2 regions of the Lysinibacillus sp. FSL L8-0126 genome follow, and region 1 is predicted to be linked to the other one. Evidence: predicted binding sites of a transcription regulator. Region 1 holds the regulator's gene; the other holds the start of a gene.
The links. The regulator LexA, encoded in region 1, represses DNA repair genes until DNA is damaged. The targets are predictions, from matches to a motif close to CGAACATATGTTCG.
Positions count from the first base shown of each region.

Region 1 (5,788 bases):
TAAGATTGCTTATATTGATGGCGCTTGTAAAGGAGACAGCTCAGATAATGAGTGTGTGAAAGATGAATTAGAAGCGTTTGTAGATGGTATTGAGCTAGGAAGCAATGATAAAGTAACGTATAACGAAAGTGAAAAAAAATGGTCAATTTCATATGGTAGATTTGAAGAGATTAAAACAGAGAGTCTCAAAGTTAGCTCAACTGCAGGTGCAATAACAATATTTGAAGAAGAACTTAATAAACTATTAAAAAGTGCAGGAGTAGATAAGAAAAAAACAGAAAATACTAAAACTCAATAATCAGTCCTCCCAACCCATTCAGAAACGATAATTTTCTTGCGTTTCTGGCTGGGGAATGGATGACTAATTGATAAAATCATTTATACTGAATAGGAAAAGGAGGTCTTTTCACATGTTTAAGAGAAAGAGAAAGTCGCATGTATCGATTGAACTGAAGGATTATGTGCTACGTGCGATTGTGGCGAAAGGACCTGAGCCTAGTCAATGGCATGGCTATGAATATCCTTTACCAGTTGATATCGTTGAAAATGGAGCAATCATAGATGAGGTGGCTCTTTTTGAAATTATTAAAGAACAGGTTGTGAAGTGGACAGGAAAAAAACAGGCTGTTCGTATGTTTGTGCCTGATACAACTGTTTTATTAAAAAGTTTCGAGCATCCTAAAGATGTTAAACCTCAGGAATTACGAGGATATGCTGAAATGGAGTTGGGCCATTCTATTCATTTACCTTTTCAGGCCCCGTTAATTGATGTTTATGATCCCGATGCGGAGGACGGTAAAGCGATATTATTTGCAGCACCTTCAGAGGAAATTACGAAAATAGTAGGAATGCTGTTAGATGTCTCCTTGGACCCTGAAGCTGCCGATATTCGTGCCTTATGCAATATACGTTTGTTAGAACATATGTCAATGTTAGTGCCTAATAAAACATATTTAATTGCTGATTGGTCTATCAATGAACTTTCCATTAGTATCTTTTCAAACGGACAGGTTGAGTTTTTGCGTTATCAATCGATTGAAACAGATATGGCACAATGGCAGGGCAAAAAAGTCGATGAATTTAGCTACCAATTTCTCTACAATGGTGAAACCGAAGATTACCAGATGGTCGTCATGGATCAGGTTTTAGAAATTGATCGGATGATGAATTTCTTTAAGTTTTCTTTACATAAAGGGGAAAAAACAGTAGATGAAATCATAATACTTGGTGATAACCCGTTACTCAAATCAATAGGAACCTTATTATCTTCTAATTTAGAGACACCTTTGATGATTGTTGATGGAGCAAAAATTGAAAAGTTCTTTCCTTATTTTAAAAAAGAATTTTCAACATTGCTAGGCTTAGCTTTGAAGGAGGTTCATTAATGGTTCCAGATATAAACCTCTTACCACAGCTTGAAAAACGGTCTACTTCACCAAAGCTTTTTTATAGCTTGATAATTGTCATAGTGGGTCTAATAGTAGCTTATTTACTATTTATATTTTTTACAGCTAAAAGTGATTTGTCACGTTTATCTGCTGAGGAAAAGACATTAACGACACAGCTTGAACAATTACAGCAAGAGTTAGATGTAAGACAAAGTGTTGATCAGGGATCATTGGAGGAATCTGTTGCCTATATTCAAGGTGTTTCTTATCCTGTAACCCCATTAATTGATGAAACGAAAACTTTACTACCAACTCAAACGTACTTGCGTAGCTACGTTTTTGGGGAAAATACAGTTAATATTGAAGTGGATTTTGAAACGATGACCGATATATCGAAATATGTAGAGCGACTTTTAATGAGTAGTTTTTTTACAGACGCACAAATTAATACAGTGTCAAACTTTGATATAGAGCTTGGCGAACAGAAGGAATTAACGCCTGAACAAAAATTTAAAGAAGTACCACGTTATTCAGTGTCCATTACGGCGACAATCGACTTTATGTATTTAGCTGGAGGACGACGCTCATGAATAAATTAACGAGTAGTAAAAATTCATCTATTATCTTGTTATTGACTTTAATCGTTTCTATTTTATTTGCGCTTTATTATTATTTATTATTACCAAGATTAAATGAAGTAGAAGCAAAAGAGAGTCATGTATCACAGATACAGCAAGAGATTTCTAGTGTAAAAGAACAATTAGCTCAATTAGACAAGGAGCAGGGTCAGCCGACTATCAATGTTTTAGCGTTAAGACAGAAGCTACCTACAACAAGAGCTGTTGAAAAGATCATACTAGATTTAGCTGAGATTGAGGAAGTGACAGGAACACGCATAAAGTCATTAACAGTTCAAAATGATGATGCGGCTGTTTCGCAATCAGATGTATCGCAAGACCTTAATCTGTTGGAGCAAGCTGAAGAAGAGGTTAATGGTGAGCAGGATAACAAGATTACGAGTTCACCGATTTCATCTATTTCAAAGGATTCCTTACCATCGAATTTAAAGTTGATTACTTTTATATTAGAGGTTGGGGCGCTTGATTTTAATTCTCTAGAGAGCTTTTTACAGGAAATTGAACAATTACAGCGTGTGATGAAAACGGATACTATCGAATTCAAATTGCCTGGAGAGCAGGATCAATTAGAAAAAGATACGGATCTTACTTTACAAGCTACCGTCCAGGTGACGACGTTCTATTACGAAGGAGAGTAATAATTGCATTGATAGGCGTTCCATACTGCATCTGTATGGGCGCCTATTAGTTTAGGAGGACAGAAAATTGGAAATGGCTTATACAATCTTTCTATTTTTATTTGGGCTTGTCTTTGGCTCTTTTTATAATGTGGTAGGCTTACGTGTGCCACAGAAGGAGTCGATTGTACAACCTCCTTCACATTGTACTAAATGTCAAAGGCAACTGACGGCGCTTGATTTAGTGCCAGTTTTATCTTATGTGTTTTTTGGGGGGAAATGTCGGAGCTGTGGTAATAAAATAGCTTGGATTTATCCAGTAATGGAATTATTAACAGGATTATTGTTTGCCTTTGCATATTGGCAGCTTGGTTGGAGCATAGAGTTTATAGTAGCCCTATTTTTTATTTCATTATTAGTCATCATTGTTGTTTCTGATATAGCCTATATGCTGATTCCGAATAAGGTGCTTTTATTCTTTTTACCCTTCCTTATTATTGGACGAGTATTGTCGCCATTAACACCCTGGTGGGACTGTGCTGTAGGTGCAGTCGTTGGTTTCGGCATATTATATAGTATTGCTGTGATATCAAACGGGGGCATGGGTGGAGGCGATATTAAATTATTCTTTTTAATTGGACTTGTTCTTGGTACAATGCATACACTGTTAACATTATTTATAGCTGCAGTTATCGGCATGATTGTCGGGCTTGTCGTGTTAACGAAGAACAAGCAGGGGAGAAAAACACCTATTCCTTTTGGACCTTCTATTGCATTAGCCGCTATCATTGTCTATTTTTATGGGGATTCATTAATCGATTGGTATTTAGGTTTTTGGTAATTGTTCAATCTTCAAGCATATGGAGGGAAGCAAGTGAAACCGATTATTGGCATTACAGCCTTTGTGGAAGATGATTTATCCTCTCGATTAAATGCTGCTTACAGTAAAAGTATCATTGATGCAGGTGGGATTCCTCTTATTATTCCACTTGGCGTAGAGGAGGATGCCACACAAATTCTATCCCTTACAGATGGTTTATTGTTATCTGGAGGCTATGACGTGCATCCATTTCTGTATGGGGCAGAGCCTGCACCAAAACTAGGGAAAATTCATCCAGCAAGAGATACGGTAGAGTTAGCATTAATTGAAGCGGCATTCACACGAAAGATGCCTATTTTGGGTATTTGCCGAGGCATTCAAATACTAAATGTAGCACTAGGTGGTACTTTATTTCAGGATATTGATAGTGACCATTTTAGTACTAAGCTGCTCAAGCATGTACAGCAATCTGCTCGAGCTGTAGCTACTCATTATGTACAAATTATGGAGGAGAATTTATTAGCGACCATTTTACAACAAGAGAAAATAGCGGTAAATTCATTTCATCATCAGGCAGTTAATGTATTAGCAGAGAAATTAAAAGTAGCAGCAAAATCGAGTGATGGCATTATCGAAGCAGTTGTTCATGAAGAGTTGCCATTTTGCTTGGCTGTTCAGTGGCATCCCGAGGAACTAGCTATAGCAGGAGATGAGCCTGCACAAAAATTATTTTCAGCCTTTGTTGAAGCTAGCTTAAAATTCAAAAAGGAAGCGTAGCAGGGGGACTGTACAAAGAATCCAACCATATATGGATTCTTTTTTTGCGTAAAAAAGAGGATACATGCTCTTAGAAGGAACACATAATCCTCAAAACCTACTTTAAATGATTAATGTACACGACGATATAGTCCTACAACTTGTCCTAAAATAGAAACTTGATCGACGATAATAGGCTCCATAGATGAGTTTTCAGGCTGTAAACGGAAATGATTTTTTTCCTTGAAGAAACGTTTGACCGTTGCTTCATCCTCTGCTGTCATGGCTACAACAATATCTCCGTTATTAGCTGTTGCCTTTTGCTTCACAATAACTAAATCGCCGTCTAAAATTCCTGCTTCAATCATAGATTCCCCCATAATCTCTAGCATGAATAACTGATCCTCGCTTGTGCCATACGTATCTGGTAATGGGAAATATTCTTCAATGTTTTCAATAGCAGTAATTGGGGAACCAGCAGTTACCTTCCCCACAAGTGGTACATGAATGACTTGCTGCTTTTGAATAGACTCTTCAGGCTCTAAAATTTCAATTGCACGTGGCTTTGTTGGATCTCGACGAATAAAGCCCTTTTGTTCTAATCGAGCTAAATGACCATGAACAGTTGAACTTGAAGCAAGTCCGACTGCTTCCCCGATTTCACGTACTGATGGTGGATATCCCTTAGCTCGTACCTCTTCTTTAATAAAAGCCAAAATGTCCTCTTGTCTTTTCGAAACTTTTTTCATGAGTGCTCACCTCTTTTTTCTAATATCATTCTTCTTATTTGATAGTATAACAGAATGCGAACATGTATGCAAACATAGGTTCGAAAAGTGTTTGACAAAAACGTTTGTTCGCTTTATTATGAGAACATACATTCCGAACAAACATTCTAGAAAAGGGGTTGTAACTATGACATGGTTAAAGAAAAATACACATATCTCCATTTTATTAGGAGCTTGTCTATTATTTGCAGGATACCTTTACATCACTGATCCAGGAGATGTTAATTACGCAGAAATTCAAATTGAACATGGGGATAGCTTGTGGTCGTTAGCAGAGCAATACCGTGGTAAGATGAGTACAGATGATTGGATTAAGCTGGTCAAAACAGAAAATGAATTAGCAGATATTAAAATTGTGGCAGGAAAGTCTCTAGTTATTCCTGTATTGGGTGATCAAGCCAATCCCATCCATACTATCGAAATTGCGAGAACTGAACAATGATGAATAAACAAATGTCGGCTGTTGTCTATTGCCGTGTAAGTACTGAAAAAGAAACACAAAGCTCCTCATTAGAGCGCCAACAGGAAGAGTTGCTGCGCTACGCTAGAGAGCAAGGCTATGAGGTAAAGGGTGTATTTAAGGATAAGCATAGCGGCTATGATGTAGAACGCGATGGCTTGCTTGAAATGCTTGATTTCATTAAAGAAAAGGGAATTAATGCCCTTTTTGTACAAGATGAAACACGATTAGGACGTGGGAACGCAAGGATGGCTGTGTTGCATTTATTGCAAAAATCAGCAACAGATGTTTTTTCCATGCGCGATGCAGGACCCGTTCAAC
Region 1 covers NZ_CP152028.1:222,991-228,778, reverse strand. Annotated here, with positions in the region: gene MHI34_RS01170 (prepilin-type N-terminal cleavage/methylation domain-containing protein) at 1-298, shown strand, start outside; gene pilM (pilus assembly protein PilM) at 411-1,385, shown strand; gene MHI34_RS01160 (hypothetical protein) at 1,385-1,978, shown strand; gene MHI34_RS01155 (hypothetical protein) at 1,975-2,664, shown strand; gene MHI34_RS01150 (A24 family peptidase) at 2,732-3,484, shown strand; gene MHI34_RS01145 (gamma-glutamyl-gamma-aminobutyrate hydrolase family protein) at 3,518-4,240, shown strand; gene lexA (transcriptional repressor LexA) at 4,351-4,968, opposite strand; gene MHI34_RS01135 (LysM peptidoglycan-binding domain-containing protein) at 5,135-5,449, shown strand; gene MHI34_RS01130 (recombinase family protein) at 5,446-5,788, shown strand, end outside.

Region 2 (5,788 bases), 1.2 Mb from region 1:
AATGTTTGGACATCAATGAGCTCTTGTACACCTTTTTCCGTTTCAATCACTATTTGCTCCTCATTCGTTGCTTGAATAACTGCCACAATACGGTGAGGATTTGCTTTTAATTCTGTTAATACTTTTAGACCACGTTTTGCACGACTTGCCACTTCAACTTCTGCAACATTCATTTTCTTCACGGCTCCACGCTGTGTGACGATTACCACATATTGTGTAGCATCAGGCTGTAGCACATTGACACCGACTAAGGCTTCTCCATCCTTTAGCGTGATGCCTTTGACACCGCCTGTTTTCACCCCTGTAACTGGTAATTCTTCCAGTGGGAAACGAATCGCATAGGCTGTATCCGTTGTTAACATCAGTTCCACATCATCTGTCACAAACGATGCAAAGATCATCGCATCGCCCGCTTTAACATTCATTGTTTTTATTGGCTTCGAATAACGCGTCACCGCATAATCTGCCAGTGGGGAGCGTTTAATTTGACCATCTTTTGTAGCTGTTAAAATATACGTATTTGGCTGTTCGAATGTTTCAAAGCCATACACTGCAATAATAGACTCATCTTCCCCTGTTGGCACAATACTTGAAATATGCTGTCCAAGATCCTTCCAGCGAATATCAGGTAGCTCATGAACAGGCTGGTAAATATAATTGCCTCGATTTGTGAACAGTAACAGATGATGCTGTGTATTTAAGGTTGCTTCATACAATAAGTAATCCGAATCCTTCATCGCAAAATCCTGACCATTGGAAGCGGCATGTGAACGTGTGGATGTACGTTTAATATAGCCATCCTTTGTCACCGTCACCACAACCTCTTCACTTGGCACAAGGACATCTAGCGTAATTTTAATTTCTTCTATTTCCTGCTCAATTTTCGAGCGACGTGGCTCTGTGAAGCGTTTCTTAATCTCTAGTAACTCTTGTTTAATGACACGTACAAGCTTGGCTTCACTTTGTAAAATTCCTTCTAGCTTCGCAATCAACTTATTTAACTCGTCTTGTTCTTGACGAAGCTCTGTAATGTCTGTATTCGTTAAACGATATAATTGTAAGCTAACGATCGCCTCGGCTTGTACCTCTGTAAAATCAAACTTCGCTTGTAAATTAAGCTTCGCATCCTTCTTATCGTTAGAAGAACGGATTGTCGCAATCACTTCATCTAAAATGGAGAGTGCTTTAATTAACCCTTCTACAATATGAGAACGATCCTTTGCCTTTTGTAAATCATAAATCGAACGGTTCGTCACCACTTCTTTTTGATGCGCAATATAGGCATCTAGCAATAATGGCAATGTCATCATCGTTGGACGACGATTATGAATAGCAATCATATTAAAATTATAAGCTACCTGTAAATCTGTTGTTTTAAATAGGTATTGTAAGATTCCTTTTCCCGGAACATCTTTTTTCAGCTCAATTACAACACGTAAGCCTGTACGGTCTGATTCATCTCGGATTTCCGCAATACCCTCTAAACGTTTATCTACACGTTGCTCATCAATTTTTTTCACAAGATTCGCTTTATTCACATCATATGGTAATTCCGTGATGACAATTTGCTCTTTGCCACCCTTGATCGGTTCTACTACGGCTTGCGCACGGACAATGATTTTACCTCGACCTGTTTCATAAGCCTTTTTGATGCCATCTACCCCTTGGATAATCCCACCTGTCGGGAAATCCGGCCCTTTAATCACAGTCATCAACTCATCTACTGTCACGTTCGGCTTGTCTAAGCGCATTAACACAGCATCTAGCACTTCATCTAGCGCATGCGGGGGAATATCTGTTGCATAGCCAGCCGAAATCCCTGTAGAGCCATTGACTAGTAAGTTTGGAAAACGTGCAGGTAAAACAGTCGGCTCCATATCTTGATCATCAAAGTTTGGTACAAACTCGACCGTTTTCTTGCCAATATCTCGTAGCATTTCACCAGCAATAGCAGACAGTCTCGCCTCTGTATAACGCATCGCAGCTGGAGGATCACCATCAACCGAACCATTGTTACCATGCATCTCAATAAGCATATGACGTGCCTTCCAGTCCTGACTCATACGTACCATTGCTTCATAAACAGAGCTATCACCGTGCGGATGGTAATTACCGATTACGTTCCCGACAGTTTTTGCGGATTTTCGAAACGGTTTATCCTGTGTATTGCCTTCTGTAAACATTGCATATAAAATACGACGCTGTACTGGTTTAAGACCGTCACGTGCATCAGGCAACGCGCGGTCTTGAATAATATATTTACTATAGCGACCAAAACGATCACCCATCACTTCTTCTAGCGGTAAATCTTGAAACTTTTCTGTACTACTCATGCTTGGTCCTCCTCTTGTTGGATGAATTCATTTTCTAAAATATTTGAATCATCCTCCATACCGAAGTCAACATTGGCTTCGATCCATTTACGACGCGGTTCTACTTTATCACCCATTAACGTCGTGACACGTCTCTCTGCACGTGCACCATCCTCGATTGTGACACGAATTAATGTCCGTGTCTCAGGGTTCATTGTCGTATCCCATAGCTGGTCAGCATTCATCTCACCAAGACCTTTATAGCGCTGCAATATGTAACCCTTTCCAACTTTCTGGATGGCCTTTTGTAAATCGTTTTCTGTCCAAGCATATTCAATCACTTCTTTTTTACCAGTACCTTTTGATACCTTATAAAGTGGTGGTAAAGCGATATAGACTTTGCCTCCTTCAATGAGTGGACGCATATAACGATAGAAGAACGTTAAGAGCAAGACTTGAATATGTGCCCCGTCCGTATCCGCATCCGTCATAATCACTACTTTATCGTAGGCTGAATCCTCCACAGCAAAATCCGTGCCAACACCTGCTCCAATCGCATGGATAATCGTTGATATTTCTTCGTTTTTCATAATGTCCTGTAGCTTGGCTTTTTCTGTGTTGATGACCTTACCGCGCAAAGGCAAAATCGCTTGGAATGTACGATCACGACCTTGTTTGGCAGAACCACCTGCAGAATCACCCTCAACTAAATACAACTCATTCTTGGCCGCATTGCGAGACTGAGCTGGTGTTAATTTGCCTGATAGAATCGTACTACCTTTTTTGCTTTTCTTGCCATTCCGAGCGTCCTCACGCGCTTTACGAGCCGCTTCTCTTACTTGCTGCGCACGGATTGCTTTACGTACAAGAGAAGCCGATAACTCTGCATTTTCCTCTAGCACATACAAAATTTGCTCAGACACTACGCTATCTACGGCAGAGCGAGCCTCACTTGTACCAAGCTTGCCCTTGGTTTGTCCTTCAAATTGTAATAAATGCTCTGGAATACGAACAGACACGATTGCTGCTAAACCCTCACGAATATCTGTCCCTTCAAGGTTTTTATCCTTGTCCTTTAGCAAGCCGATTTTTCTTGCATATTCATTAAATACACGCGTCAATGCCGCTTTTGCACCCGTTTCATGTGTGCCGCCATCACGAGTACGTACATTATTAACGAACGACAAAATCGTTTCTGAATAACCATCGTTATATTGGAAAGCGAATTCTACTTCAATATCATCTTGTATGCCTTCTACATATTTCACAGGATGAAGAACATCCTTTTCTTCATTCAAATACGCAACGAAAGCTTCAATGCCATTCTCATAAAAGAATACATCTTGTTTGCCTTCCTCGCGCTCATCGATTAATTCAATTTTTAAGCCCTTTAATAAAAAGGCTGATTCACGTAAACGTTCTGCTAACGTATCATAATTGAATTTTGTGACAGAAAAAATCGTTTCGTCTGGTAGGAAATGAACAAGTGTACCTGTTTGCTTCGTTTGCCCAATTTCTTCAAGTGTTGTGACAGGATGTCCACCATGCTCAAAGCGCTGACGATACTTTTTACCATCACGATGGATCGTCACCTCTAAAAATGTTGATAGTGCATTAACTACAGAGGAACCTACACCATGCAAGCCACCACTTGTTTTATAACCACCTTGTCCAAATTTACCACCTGCGTGTAGCACCGTAAAAATAATTTCAGGGGTAGGTTTACCCATTTTATGCATACCTGTTGGCATCCCACGGCCAAAGTCGCGCACACTCATACTTTGATCCTTATGAATTGTGACAATAATATGAGATCCAAAGCCGGCCAGTGCTTCATCCACCGCATTATCTACGATTTCATACACAAGGTGATGAAGTCCACGGCCATCCGTTGAACCGATATACATGCCAGGTCGTTTGCGTACCGCTTCTAATCCTTCTAATACTTGTATAGCGTCATCATTATAAACGCTAGTTGACTGTTTATTCGTCAAAAAATTCCCCTCCAAAAAACAAACACATGTTCTATTTATGTTCTCATCCTAATAATAATAGCATTTCCTGTCAATAGCTAGCGACAGGTCCATTAAATTTTTAAAATTTGCTCACAGTTTTGATCATCTTTATCAATAGTAAACATCTGCAACAGTTGCTTAAAATTGGTATTTAAGCAGGGCAGACTGCTACTAGTATCCATAAACGTTTGACGCATAGTAGCCGATTTAGTTTCAGCATACATAGAATCTAGTTCAGTGTAAACGCTACAATGTTTATTACGGTTAAACTGGATAAAGTTAGACTTCTATTCTACCAAAGGAATGAAGGATTGACAAAATTGCCTTTTTGCCTATATTTTTATAAAGGCTTTTTTTCACTTTCTAGAATCTCATGTCTGAAAGCCTACCCCTTATTAATAGGTTTTCTTTTGTATTGAATTCAAGGCTCCTAATGAAATCTCCTTCATAACATTGTAGATTAGCAAGAAAAAGTGTAAAATACTTGTTACAAACTATTAGTACCAAGTGATGGACTATGAATGAAAGGAGTCCAGCTATGATCAATGGACTTATTATTTTATGTGCTTATCTAATCGGCTCTATACCTTCTGGATTATGGATAGGTAAAATTTTTTATAATACCGATATTCGTGAACACGGGAGCGGTAATCTTGGTGCAACCAACACATTCCGAACATTAGGGAAAAAAGCAGGTATTGTTGTAACCGTAATGGATGTGCTCAAAGGAACAGCTGCGGTTTTATTAGTAGCACTTCCCGTTTTCTCTGACAGCACACTGCATCCCTTATTACTTGGTCTTGTTGCCGTAATCGGTCATATGTTTCCAATCTTCGCCAATTTCCGTGGTGGAAAAGCAGTGGCAACATCCGCAGGTGTTTTATTAGGCTATTCGTGGCCACTCTTTGTCCTATTATTTATTACCTTTATTGTGACATTAAAAATCACAAAGATCGTCAGCCTAACATCGATGATAGCCGCTTTAGTAGCACTTATCTATGCAATCGTTTATTATTTTGTTACGGGTGACTTTGCATTAGGCATCTTGGTAGCCTTTTTATTTACCTTTATTATTTATCGTCACCGTGCCAATATTACACGTATTAAAAACGGCACTGAGCCAAAGGTAAAATGGCTTTAGGAAGAGAGGAGCATTCGAAATGAACATTGCATTGACAGATGAAGCACTCCAGTGGTTCAAACACGAAATGGAAGTAGAACCAGGTGATACGATTCGTTTTTATGCACGCTATGGTGGCTCTAGTCCTTTTCATGAAGGTTTTTCACTTGGCATGACTCGTGAAGAACCTATTGCTATAGGCGTACAGACAGTGGTTGATGATGTAACCTATTACATTGATGAGAAAGATCTCTGGTTCTTTAACGATCACAACTTACATGTTGACGTTGATGCTAGTAATGATGAATTGCAATATGACTATCGTACATAAAACAGTCTAT
Region 2 covers NZ_CP152028.1:3,755,905-3,761,692, reverse strand. Annotated here, with positions in the region: gene parC (DNA topoisomerase IV subunit A) at 1-2,333, opposite strand, end outside; gene parE (DNA topoisomerase IV subunit B) at 2,330-4,306, opposite strand; gene plsY (glycerol-3-phosphate 1-O-acyltransferase PlsY) at 4,866-5,468, shown strand; gene MHI34_RS18165 (HesB/YadR/YfhF family protein) at 5,488-5,778, shown strand.
Region 2: parE (DNA topoisomerase IV subunit B) is a predicted target of LexA. The motif match lies at 4,326-4,339, and genes of this name have one in related genera.